Linked DNA regions of Paraburkholderia fungorum. The main gene of each other region encodes a partner of the protein of the gene in region 2 in a complex. Links are inferred from orthologs where the notes say so. Each region holds a gene or a part of one and is shown on either strand. Other genes may lie near its edges. The genes, in order: BLS41_RS06210 and BLS41_RS08835.

What was found.
Region 1: the proteins of BLS41_RS08835 (region 2) and BLS41_RS06210 are in contact, whole or in part, in a cryo-EM structure (PDB 9GE8), measured with the Escherichia coli proteins. The link is inferred for Paraburkholderia fungorum from one-to-one orthologs.

Annotation. Positions count from the first base shown.
Region 1 is NZ_FNKP01000001.1:1,404,028-1,411,669, reverse strand. What follows is about bases 1,996-5,189. They hold BLS41_RS06210 (ABC transporter permease), read right to left. Parts: upstream 4,790-5,189; coding sequence 2,201-4,789; downstream 1,996-2,200. Other genes in these bases: BLS41_RS06205 (DUF4126 domain-containing protein), read right to left, coding at 4,786-5,189; BLS41_RS06215 (group II truncated hemoglobin), read right to left, coding at 1,996-2,098. In the rest of the region: BLS41_RS06225 (ArnT family glycosyltransferase), read left to right, coding at 1-976; BLS41_RS06220 (DUF924 family protein), read right to left, coding at 1,024-1,692; more of BLS41_RS06215, read right to left, coding at 1,685-1,995; more of BLS41_RS06205, read right to left, coding at 5,190-5,397; quaternary ammonium compound efflux SMR transporter SugE, read right to left, coding at 5,688-6,008; two-component system response regulator KdpE, read right to left, coding at 6,172-6,870; BLS41_RS06190 (DUF4118 domain-containing protein), read right to left, coding at 6,863-7,642.
Region 2 is NZ_FNKP01000001.1:1,993,529-1,998,210, forward strand. What follows is about bases 1,705-4,682. They hold BLS41_RS08835 (arylesterase), read right to left. Parts: upstream 3,557-4,682; coding sequence 2,852-3,556; downstream 1,705-2,851. Other genes in these bases: BLS41_RS08825 (SurA N-terminal domain-containing protein), read left to right, coding at 1,705-2,243; BLS41_RS08830 (hypothetical protein), read right to left, coding at 2,391-2,732; BLS41_RS08840 (ABC transporter ATP-binding protein), read left to right, coding at 3,555-4,241; pgi (glucose-6-phosphate isomerase), read right to left, coding at 4,357-4,682. Outside these bases: more of BLS41_RS08825, read left to right, coding at 300-1,704. UniProt on the Escherichia coli protein: TesA is a multifunctional esterase that can act as a thioesterase, lysophospholipase and protease.

The DNA.
Region 1 (7,642 bases), 590 kb from region 2 along the record:
CTTCAAAGTCTGGCTGTGGGACAACAACGTCGGACGCTTCTTCGGCTTTTCGGTCGCCGAACTCGGGTCGGAAAACGAGAGCCGTCTGTTCGTGTTGCGCACTGTGCTGAGCGTCGGTTTCCCGGTGGTACCGCTCGCGCTGGCTGCATTGGCTGGTGGAGCGTGGCGGCGCTGGCGCGATCCGCGCGTGGCGTTGCCGGCGATCTTCGCGGGCATCGGTTTCGCCGTGCTGCAAAGCTCGGCGACAGTGCGCGAACTCTACATCCTGCCGTTTATCGCGCCGCTTGCGCTGCTGGCCACGGAAGGTATCGAGCGACTGCCACAGCGTCTGCACACGACCTGGGACATGACGAGCCGTGTGTTCTTCGGCAGCGTGGCCGCGCTCGCGTGGATCATCTGGTCGATCGTCAGCAGTCCGGCGAATACGCATGCGCCGCTGCATCTGCTCGGCCGCTGGTTGCCGCTGGATTGGGTGTCGCCGGTCAGACCCGGCCTGCTCGCCGCCGCGTTGCTGATGACGTTCGGCTGGCTGTGGCTCCTGCCGGTTTTCAGATTCGCGGGCAAATGGCGCGGCGCGTTGAGCTGGTGCGCAGGCGCGATGCTGGCGTGGGGGCTGGTCAGCACGCTGCTGTTGCCCTGGCTTGATTATGCGAAGAGCTATCGCTCGGTGTTCAGGGAATTGGCCGCGAAAACCGATATTGAATGGAACGACGGCGACTGTATGGCCAGTTCCGGCCTGGGCGAATCCGAAGCGCCGATGCTTTACTACTACACCGGCATCGAGCATCAGCCGACTGCGGATACTCGCAGTACCGCCTGTACCTGGCTGATCGTGGAAAGCCACCGTGGCACGACAAAGGCACCGGCAGGCGAGTGGCGTCTTTTCTGGTCCGGCGCGCGTCCTGGCGACACTGACGAGCTATTGCGGGTGTTCGTGCGTACGCCGGACAGCACGACGGACACGGGCAACGATTAATCGGAACGCAGAGAATCGATCCGTTTTAACGGATCATGCGGGCAACGCTAGAACGACGATCCGGGCTTGCGCAAAAAAGCGATCTCTTCATCGGTCGATACCCGCCCAAGCACTGCATTCCGATGTGGAAAACGTCCAAAGCGTTCGATGACCGCCGCGTGCCGCTCGGCGAACCGGTAGTACGATTTGCCGCCCGGCTCCGCTTCCAGCTGCCTGAACAATCGCAGCGATTCGTGCTGGCTGCCCAACGTTTCGTCGTGTTCGAACGGCAGATAAGCAAACGCACGATGGTGCGCGCTGGGCAATAACCGGTCGCCGCCGCTCGCGATCAGCCGTTGCGCGACCTGCAATGCACGGTGATCGGCTGCGAACGCGCGCGGCGTATTGCGGTGACAGTTTCGCGAGAATTGATCCAGCACGATGATCAGCGCCAATGCACCGAGTGGTGTGGCTTGCCAGTGGTCGAGCGTCGAGGCTTTCGTCGGGACGCTTTCCACCTCGTTCGCCACGTCGATCAGCGCACCAAAGCGCTCCCGCAACATCGCATCGAACGCGTTATTGCGCGAAAACCAGAGCTTGCGCTCTTCGCCGAAGCCCGGCGAACCCGGCTCGCCGAACCAGCAATCCAGAACCGCGCGGGCGTCCGGGGCGAGCGCGGCATAATCCGCCGACATCCCATGACACGCATCGCCCGACTCCGGCTCCGGTTCAGCCATTGCGATTGCGCATCCAGTCGGCGGTTTCGAAGAACGAGGCCAGCAGACGTTCTCGCAGCGACTCGTCGAGACCGATGTCTTCCATCGCCCACGCCATGCACCTGAGCCACTGATCGCGCTCGCTCGAAGCAATCGGAAACGGCATATGCCGCGCGCGCAATCGCGGATGACCAAACCGGCTGATGTAGTGATCCGGCCCACCCATCCAGCCGCACAGAAACCAGAAGAATTTGTCGCGCGAACCGTCGAGCGATTCAGGATGCAACGCGCGAATTCCGGCGAAATCCGCTTCCAGATCCATCAGGTCGTAAAAACGGTCGACCAGTTCGCGCACGCGCGCCTCGCCGCCCACCAGATCGAAGGCCGTCGGCTTTGCCGTGGTCACTTCGTCGTTCAAATCGCTCATAACCTGCTCGTCAACCTAAAAACAACCAGAAAGAAAATCTACGCAACCGCGTCATGCGAGCTGACCAGCAGCCTTCGCGCATCCCGTCAAACCCGTCACGTATCACGCATCCCGCAACGACTGCAACGCGGGCCGCGCCAGCACATGCCGCAAGCTCATCCACCCGCCGACACCCGCGCACGCGACGCCGGCCGCAATCCCAACCGGCAGCATCCACGGATCGAAGCTCAGATAAAACTCGAACACGCGCGTCGCCAGCACCCAGCCGATAATCTGCGCACCGACCGCCGCCATCAAACCGGCCAGCGCGCCGACCGCGACGAACTCGGCAATCTGCACCGCCCGGATCTGCCGGTGCGACGCGCCCAACGCCCGCAGCAGCGCGGATTCTCGCATACGCTCATCGCGCGTGCCGGCCAGCGCCGCGTACAGCACCAGCACGCCCGCCGCGAGCGTGAACGCGAACAGGAACTGCACCGCGCCGATCACCTGCTGCAACACGCGCTGAATCTGCGCGAGGATAGGACCGGTGTCGATGGCCGTGAGATTCGGATAAGCGGCGATCAGGCCGTCGATGGTCGACTGCTTTTCCGGCGGCAGATGAAAACTCGTGATGAACGTCGCCGGAAAATCCTTCAACGCGGCGGGCGGCATCAGCACGAAAAAGTTGACCCTGAACGAGCCCCAGTCGAGCTTGCGCACACTCGTCACGGGCGCGTCGATCTGCATGCCGGTCACGTCGAAGCGCAGCGTGTCGCCGGGCTTCACGTTGATCAGCTTCGCGAGCCCCTGCTCGATCGAAATCTGCGGCGTGCTTGTATCGCCGTACCAGGTTCCGCCCGCGATCCGGTTGTCGTCGGGCAATTCCGTCGTGTACGACAGATTGAATTCGCGGTCCACCAGACGCTTCGCGTCGTCGCCCTTGAACGAATCGGGATTGACCGGCTTGCCGTTGATCGCTGTCAAACGCCCGCGCACCATCGGCGCGAGCACCGTGCCGGGCACGCCGTGCGCGTCGAGAAAATGCGTAACCGCGTCACGCTGATCCGGCTGAATGTCGATGATGAATTCATTCGGCGCATCGGGCGGCGTCGATTTGCGCCAGCCCGCGACCAGGTCGTCGCGCGTCATCGCGATCAGCAGCAGACACATCAGGCCGATGCCGAGCGCGGTGATCTGCAACGCGCTGGCACTGCTGCGCCGTTCGAGCGACGCCAGCGCGTAACGCCAGCCGATTCCCGCATTCACGCGCTCGCTGCGCACGAAACGCGCCGCGCCCCACAGCGCCAGCCGCGCGACGCACGCGAACACCAGCAGCCCGCCCGCAAAGCCGCCCGCGACGATTCCGCCGAGCTTCAACTCACCCGCCGCGACGACCAGCAGCGCAGCGAACAGCACGATGCCGAGCGCGTACGCGGCCCATGCGGTGCGCCCCGCTTCGCCCCACTCACGACGCAGCACGCGCACCGGCGGCACACGCGTGAGCGGCAACAGCGGCGGCAAAGCGAAGCCGAGCAGCAGCACGAGGCCGGCGGCGATGCCTTCGAGCGCGGGCCATGCAGTCGGGTAAGGCAGCGCGACGTCGATCAGCGAACCAAGCCAGGTCAGCAACGCGAGATGGCCGAGGAAACCGAGCGCCACACCCAGCGCGCCGCCGATCAAACCGAGCCCGACGAATTCCAGCGTGAACAGCGAGCGCAGCGCCGCCTGGCTGACGCCGAGACAGCGCATCGCCGCACATCCGTCGAGATGACGGCGCATATACCGATGCGCGGCCATCGCGATCGCGACCGCCGCCAGCAGCGCGGTCAGCAACGACACGAGCGTGAGGAAATGACTCGCGCGATCGAGCGTCTGACGCACTTGCGGCTGGCCGTCCTGCAACGATTCGAGCGCGACGCCGCGCATCTTGCCGCCGTCCACCTTGTCGTGCGCGAACTGCGCGAAACGCGCCACTGATTCATCCGTGCCCGCCACCAGCAGCCGGTAAGTCACGCGGCTGCCGAACGTGATCAGCCCGGTCGACTGGACTTCGTCGGCGCGCAGCATCAGACGCGGCGAAAAGTTGACAAACGAAAAGCCGCGATCGAGTTCGCGCGTAATCACCGCGCCGATCGTGAAGCTGCGATTGCCGACCTTCACCGGATCGCCGACATGCAGTTTCAACGCGTCGAGCAACGCCTGGTCGACCCACACGGTGCCGGGCGACGGAATCGATTGCGCGGGATGATCCGCCGAACCGGGCGCGGACGTAATCCGCAGTGCGCCGCGCAGCGGATAGCCGTCCGACACCGCCTTCACCGCGGCCAGCCGCGACACCGGCTGCGCGCCGGTCGAGTTGATCATGCTGGGAAAGATCGCCGTACTGGCCGTGTTCAGGCCCAGCGCTTTGGCTTGTCCGGCGAACACGGGATCGACAGGATGATCCCCCCGGACGATGAAATCGGCGCCGATCATGCGCCGCGCGTCGCGCTCCAGCCCCTGATGCAAGCGGTCGGCCAGAAAGCCGACACTCGACAAAGCCGCGACGGCCAGCACCAGCGCCAGCAGCAGCATCGTCAACTCGCCCGCGCGCCAGTCGCGCGCCGTCATGCGGATAGCCTGGCGCAACAGATCCATGCCGCCAAAACGACGCGCCGCTTTCGACCCCGCGTTAGCGCGCGCCGTGGAACCCCGTACCGTATCGCTCAATCGTGCCTGCTCCTGGCAAAACGCGACACCATATGGGTCGCCATGCCGCGAAAACCGCCCTGCACGCCGCGCCAGAGCCGGGGCAACGCCCAGCCGGCCAGCATCAGGAAGCCCACCATCAAAACCAGAAAGATCAGCGGCACGAACAGCGCCAGCAGCATGCCGCCAACCACGAGACCGTCTTCAGCGGTCGATGTCACGACATTCGACACCGGTTCCGGCGACAGATTGATCAGCGCGCGCGTGCCCGCTTTCGCCAGATGCGCGGTGCCCGCCAGCGTACCGCCCGCGAGCGCGGCAACCGTCAGCAGAGCCGGATCGGCGTGACCGAGCGCACCGGCGGCCAGCACCGCGCCCGCCGGAATGCGAATGAACGTATGAACCGCATCCCATAACGAATCGAACGCGGGAATTTTATCGGCGAGAAATTCGGTGACGGTCAGCACCGCCGCCACGCCGATCACCCACGGCGACGACAGCGCGGACAGCGTATCGGGAAGATGGATGAGGCCGAGGCGTTCGAACACGCCGGCCAGCAGGACCGTCAGATAGAGGCGCAGGCCGCTGCCCCATGAGAGACCCGCAGCGAGCGAAAGTGATTCAAGCATGGCCGCCTCCAGGCGCGCTGTGCGTGCCGGGCGCTTCGACGGGCGGGTCGGATAAAGCCCGCGTCGAAGTCGTCAGACCCGCGCCAAGCCGGCCGCGCCAAAGTGGCCGCGGGCAACGTCAGATGTATTCCATCTCATTATAGCCACGTTAATTCACCGGCCGCAGCGAGTAATTAATTGGTGGCTTCAAGTAGCGCGGTTAAATCGGCATACAACCGACATACCGATTGGCATGCCAGTTGTATTTTCCTGGGATTAATCGATTTGCCTGATCAGGCAAATACTAAAACCTAGTGTCCCGACGACAGCTTCAATCCGATCAGACCGATCACGATCAGCGCCGCGCTAGCGACCCGCGCGACCGTCAACGCCTCGCCCATCATCACGATACCGAAGATGAACGCGCCGACCGCGCCGATCCCCGTCCACACGGCGTAGGCCGTGCCGAGCGGCAACTGGCGCATCGCGACGGCGAGCAGCGCGAAGCTGCAGAGCGCGGTCACGACCGTGAACACGGACGGCCACAAGCGGGTGAAACCTTCGGAAGTTTTGAGGCCGGCCGCCCACGCGACTTCGAGCAAACCGGCAATCAGCAGCAGAAACCAGGACATGAGACCGCTCCAGAATGAAAATGGGGCCGTCCCCGTTTGTGACAGATGCGTAAGGTCGTCCTTACGAAACGTAATTATATCAAAATGAAATGTGTGCTGAATTGGCGCGGGAATCCGCTATATCGCAGCGGTTAAATCGGTGTTGAAGCGCCGTTAAACGCCATTAAGCCGCGCCCACCAGCCGGTAACCGACTCCCGTCTCCGTGACGATATGCTCCGGTTGCGCCGGATCGCGCTCCAGCTTGCCGCGCAGATGCGCCATGTAAATGCGCAGATAGTGAGAACTCTCGACATGCGACGGCCCCCACACGTCGCGCAACAACTGTCGGTGCGTCAGCACGCGGCCCGCATGACGCACGAGCGTCGCAAGCAGCCGGTATTCGATCGGCGTCAGATGGATCGCCGCGCCGTCGCGCGTCACTTGCCTCAAAGCGAGGTCGACCGTGACCGCGCCGAAATGCACCTGCGGCGATTCGTTCGCGCCGCCCTGGTTGCGCCGGCGCATATGCGCGCGGATTCGCGCCAGCAACTCGGAGACGCCAAACGGTTTGGTCAGATAGTCGTCCGCACCGGCATCGAGTGCGGCGACTTTTTCGCTTTCCTGGGTCCGCGCCGACAGCACGATCACCGGCAACTCGCTCCAGCCCCGCAATTCGCGGATCACGTCGAGGCCGTCGGTGTCAGGCAGGCCGAGATCGACGATAACCAGGTCGGGCTTGCGCGTCGCGGCTTCGACGAGACCCTGCTTGCCGGTTTCGGCGTCGTGCACGACGATGCCCTCGCCTTCCAGCGCCGTGCGCACGAAGCGGCGAATCTGCTTTTCGTCTTCGATCAGGACGACCGTGATGCTCGGGTCACTCATGGGTAGGCTTGGAAAGCGGGTTGTGGGGTGAGGTGTGGCTGGAAGCCGCAGGTTGCGCGACATCGGCATCGGTGCGCATCACGGCGCCCAGTTCAGCATGAACCAGCGGTTCAATCGCTTCGTCTTCCAGCGGCTCTGGTGCATCGGGCGGCGTGTCGACCGGCAGCGTGAACCAGAAGCGCGCGCCTTCCACGCGGCCATCCGCGGCGATCCGGTTGAGCGCGCCGATTGTACCGCCGTGCGCTTCGACGATCGCGCGGCAGATCGCAAGGCCGAGACCGATGCCCGGCTTCGCCGATTCCTTCTCGCCGCGCGTAAATTTCTCGAACACGCGTGCTTCCATGCCAGCGGGCAAACCTGGGCCGTTATCGTCGACCGTCACGCGGACCAGCGCGCGGCCGTCCGCGTCCAGCCGTTGCGCACCGATCGTCAACGGCGAAGCCGGCGCGGTGTATTTGGCGGCGTTTTCGAACAGGTTCGAAAAGAGCCGCTCCATCAGCACCGCGTCGAGATGCAGCAGCGGCAGATCGGCGGGCAGCTTCACCTGCACCGGATGACCCGCCAGCACGCGCCTGCACGCGCGCAATGCGGCGCCGACGGTTTCCTCGAGCAGCGTCCACTGCTGATTCAGTTGCAGACTGCCTGCCTGCAGCCGCGCCATATCGAGCAGATTCGTGACGATGCCCGTCATCCGTAAAGCTTCTTCGTGAATCGCTTCGACCAGGTCGTCGCCGGGTTGCGCGCCGGGATGAGCCTCGCGCGATTGCGCCAG
Region 2 (4,682 bases):
ACATGAATCGTGAAGCTGGGTGCTTAGCTCAGTTGGTAGAGCGGCGCCCTTACAAGGCGTAGGTCGGGAGTTCGAGCCTCTCAGCACCCACCAGTTTCAGATTCGGTTCGAGTGTTTCAGCGCAGTGACGCAGTATAAGGAGTGGTAGTTCAGTCGGTTAGAATACCGGCCTGTCACGCCGGGGGTCGCGGGTTCGAGTCCCGTCCACTCCGCCAGCATCCATGAAAGGCGAACTCCGGTTCGCCTTTTTTTTTGCCCGCTGTTGTAAGATCGGGCGTTCTGTTTTTGGCACTCCACGCATGCTCGATTTTTTCCGTAATCACAAACGCCTGATGATGTTCATGCTCATCCTCGTCATTGTGCCGGGGTTGGGTTTTGTGGGTATTCAAGGGTTCCGCGGCTTTTTCGACGAGAGCGCAAACGTCGCAAGCGTCAACGGTCACAAGATCACTCGCGCAGAGTACGACGACGCCATGCGTCAGCAACTCGACCGTGCTCGTCAAATGCTTGGCGCGCAGTTCGACATGAAGTCGTTCGATACGCCGGATCGTCGCCGCGACATGCTCGACGGTTTGATCGAACAGCGCGTGCTGGCCGATGAAACGCAGCGTCTGCATCTGACTGCATCCGACGACGCCGTGCGTCGCGTTCTGCTCAACGATCCGGTTATCTCGTCGCTGAAGAATCCCGACGGCTCGATCGACCTCGACCGCTACAAGCAATTGCTTGCGATGCAGGGCATGACGCCCGACCAGTACGACGAGCGCGTGCGCTATAGCATTGCCACGCAGCAACTGCCGGCAAGCATTCAAGGCAGTGCTTTCACGTCGAAAACCCTCGCACAGCAACTGACCGCACTGGCAGAACAGCAGCGTGAAGTGCAGGGCATCGCGTTCCATCCGCGTGACTATGCGGCGAAAGTCCAGCCGACCGACGCGCAATTGCAGGCGTATTACGACGCGCACAAGAGCGACTTCGCCACGCCCGCCACGGCTACGATTCAGTACCTCGTGATGTCGCCGGCAACGTTGAGCGCGGCAACGCAGCCGAGCGACGCCGATCTGAAGAAGTACTACGACGACAACATCACGCACTTCCGCACGGACGGCGAGGTGCGTGCAAGCCACATTCTGATTTCGGCGCCGAAAGACGCGAGCCCGGCTGACAAAGCCAAGGCGAAGCAGAAGGCCGAAGAGTTGCTCGCGCAGATCAAGGCGCACCCGGATCAGTTTGCGCAGATCGCTCAGCAGAATTCGCAGGATCCGGGTTCGGCATCGAAGGGCGGTGACCTCGGTTACTTCGGTCGCGGCATGATCGCGGGCGGTCAGGCATTCGACGACGCTGTGTTCGCGCTGAAGAAAGACGAAGTCAGCGGCATCGTGCAAACCGATTTCGGTTTCCACATCGTCAAGGTGACGGATGTGAAGCCTGCCGTCACGAAGCCGTTCGACGAAGTGAAAGATCAGATCGCGAAAGATCTGAAGACGCAACTGGCCAGCAAGGCATTCACCGACGATTCGGAAGGCTTCACGTCGATCGTCTACGAAAAGGCGAAGAGCCTGCAACCGGCCGCCGACAAGTACAAGCTCCAGTTGCAAACCGCGACGGTCACGCCGCAGCCGGATCCGAAGCTGCCGCCTGACAGCCCGTTGAACAATGCGAAGTTCCTCGCGGCCGTGTTTGCCAATGACGCGGTGCAGGCTCGCAATAACACGCAAGCTATCGACGTTGGCGGCAACGCGCTGATCGCTGCACGCGTGACCGACTACAAGGCTGCGGCCGTGCCGGCGCTCGACGCGATCAAAGATGCCGTGCGTCAGAAGGTCGTTGCGGTTCAATCGGACGAGGCAGCGCATAAGGACGGTATCGCGAAGCTGGCCGAGTTTGAAAAGTCGAAGGCAACGACCGGTTTTTCGTCTCCGCTGAAGGTTTCGCGCAATGACGCGCAGGGCGTGCCGCCTGCCGCATTGAGTGCAATCTACAAAGCCGATGCGCAAAAATTGCCGGCTTACGTGGGTGTGGACCTCGGTGCTGATGGTTACGCGATCTATCGGGTGAACTCGGTGGTCGCGGGTGCGCCGATCGACCCGCAGCGTCTGACTGCTGCGCAGCAACAGATCGCACAAGTTGCCTCGCAGTCGGAAGTCGAAGCCTATGTGCAGGCGCTGCGCGAGCGTTCGAAAGTGAAGTTCTACGGCTCGCTCGACAGCAGCAGCAATAACGCGCAAGGCAACGACGACTAACTGTCGTCAGCGCTTTCAGGCCGCGTGCGGAACACAGTACGCAGGCAAAAAAGCCCCGCATTTGCGGGGCTTTTTCATTTGACGATCGCGGTGCGACCGGCAAATGGTTTGCTGCTACGCAACGAGCGTTGCGTCAGACATTAAAGCTTAAAGGCAGCCGCTGATCGCGCCAGCCGCTTCACCGCCAGCGCCGCCGCCTGCGCGGAAACCGACCCACGTGCCCGGGCCGCTGTAGGACGGACGCACCACAGCTGCAGCGCCGTTAGGCGGTTGCTGACCCGGCACATACACGTCCATGGCCTGGTCGTTGGCCAGGGTATTTTGCGTGACAACCTGCTGTTGCGAACCGTCGGCCCATTTCTGCGCGATGCAGGTGGCCACGGCCTTCGGCGGTTGCTGGCTTTGTCCGACGGATTGAACGCCAGCAGGCGGTTGAGCGGCGCAGGCAGAAATTGCCACGGTCAAAGCGATTAACGGTAGGTATTTCACGTTATCTCCTCGGAAGTCGCTCTAGCGAAACGAGCGGGGTGACACGGGATAGGAAAGTGTCAGAACAAACTTGCCGATCCGCGTTCCCAAAGTTCTGGAAACAAGTTGTTAGCAGCTTTTCAGTGCGACGAACTTGTACGAAGGAGTGGCTTTACTGCAGGCCACACGTTGTTGAGTAGCACTGGCTGTGCCTGCTGGGTCGGGTGCATCTGATCGGCCTGGAACATGTCCGGTTTGTCGGCGATGCCGGCGAGCAGGAACGGCACTAACGGCACGCGCAATTCCTTCGACAGATCGCCATACAGGCCGTGGAACTTTTGCGTGTAGTCGGGGCCGTAATTGGGCGGGACGTACATGCCCACCAGCACGACCTTTGCATGTCCCTGTTGAGCCTGCTCGATGATCGTGCGCAGGTTGTCTTCGGTGGTGGAAAGCGGCACGCCTCGCAATGCGTCGTTGGCGCCGAGTTCGACGATCACGATGCTCGGCTTCAGGCGTTGCATGAGCGCCGGCAAGCGGGCCCGTCCGCCGCTGGTGGTGTCGCCGCTGATGCTGGCATTGGCGACGCTATAATCGATTCGCTCGTCGGACAGACGCTGGCGCATCAGCGCAACCCAGCCAGTGTCGCGAGGCAGGCCGTATTCGGCGGAGATGCTGTCGCCGAGTACGACGATCACCGGCCGGGCAGGTTCGGGCGCATTGGCGGCCTGGGCCGCGAAGGGCATCGAAAAAAGGGCGGCGGCCATCACGGTCGAGCCGAATGCTGTAGACAGCGCTGCGGCGCGCGGGGCTATGGCGAGCACTTTCAACCTACGCTTCACCATGCTAAACAAAACTGATCCAGTCATTGAAGTGCGGGGTTTGTGCAAGAAGGTTAAGGATGCAGCGGGCGAACTGACGATTCTCGACGATATCGATCTTGCTATCGATGCCGGCAGCAGTGTGGCAATCGTCGGTGCATCCGGGTCGGGCAAGTCTACGCTGCTTGGCTTGCTCGCGGGATTGGACAGCGCGAGTTCGGGCTCGGTTCGGTTGCTGGGCCGGGAACTCGGCGAACTCGACGAAGACGGGCGGGCTGCGTTGCGCAGCGGATCGGTCGGCTTCGTGTTCCAGTCGTTCCAACTGATGCCGCACCTGACCGCGCTCGAGAACGTCACGTTGCCGCTCGAGTTGCAAGGCGGCGTCGGCACGCGCGAGGCGGCGCAACGGGCGCGTGGTCTGCTGGAGCAGGTCGGCCTTGGGCAGCGTACCGGGCACTATCCGAAGTTGCTGTCCGGTGGCGAACAGCAGCGTGTGGCGTTGGCGCGGGCCTTCGTCACGCATCCGGCTATCCTGTTCGCCGACGAACCCACCGGCAGTCTCGATGCCGCGACCGGTCACGCTGTGATCGATCTGATGTTCGAGATGAATCGCGCGAACGGCGCCACGCTGATTCTCGTTACGCATGACATCGAACTGGCGCGTCGTTGCGACAAGACGGTGACGATCGAAGCGGGGCGGCTGGCCTGATCCAGCGCTATCGACAAAAGTCGTTGCTATAAAAAAAGCGGGCCACGAAGGCCCGCTTTTTCATTTCCGCTATTCATTCCTGCTAGAAGCAGCGGGATTCAACCCGAAGCATCGCTCATTTCTTCAACGCGGCCCGCGCGCGCGCGATCAGCGCCGAGGTCGACGAGTCATGCTTCTTCTCGTCCACGCTTGCGGCGGTCAGATCGGCCTCCACCACCTTGCCGAGAATCTTGCCGAGTTCGACGCCCCATTGATCGAACGGGTTGATGTTCCACACCGACGCCTGCACCAGCACCTTGTGTTCGTACAACGCGATCAACGCGCCGAGCGAACGCGCAGTGAGCGCATCGAGTATCAGCGTGGCGGTCGGCCGGTTGCCCGGGAAGGTCAGATGCGGCGCGAGTTCCGGCTTGTCCGGGCCCGCCACTTTCTTCGCTTCTT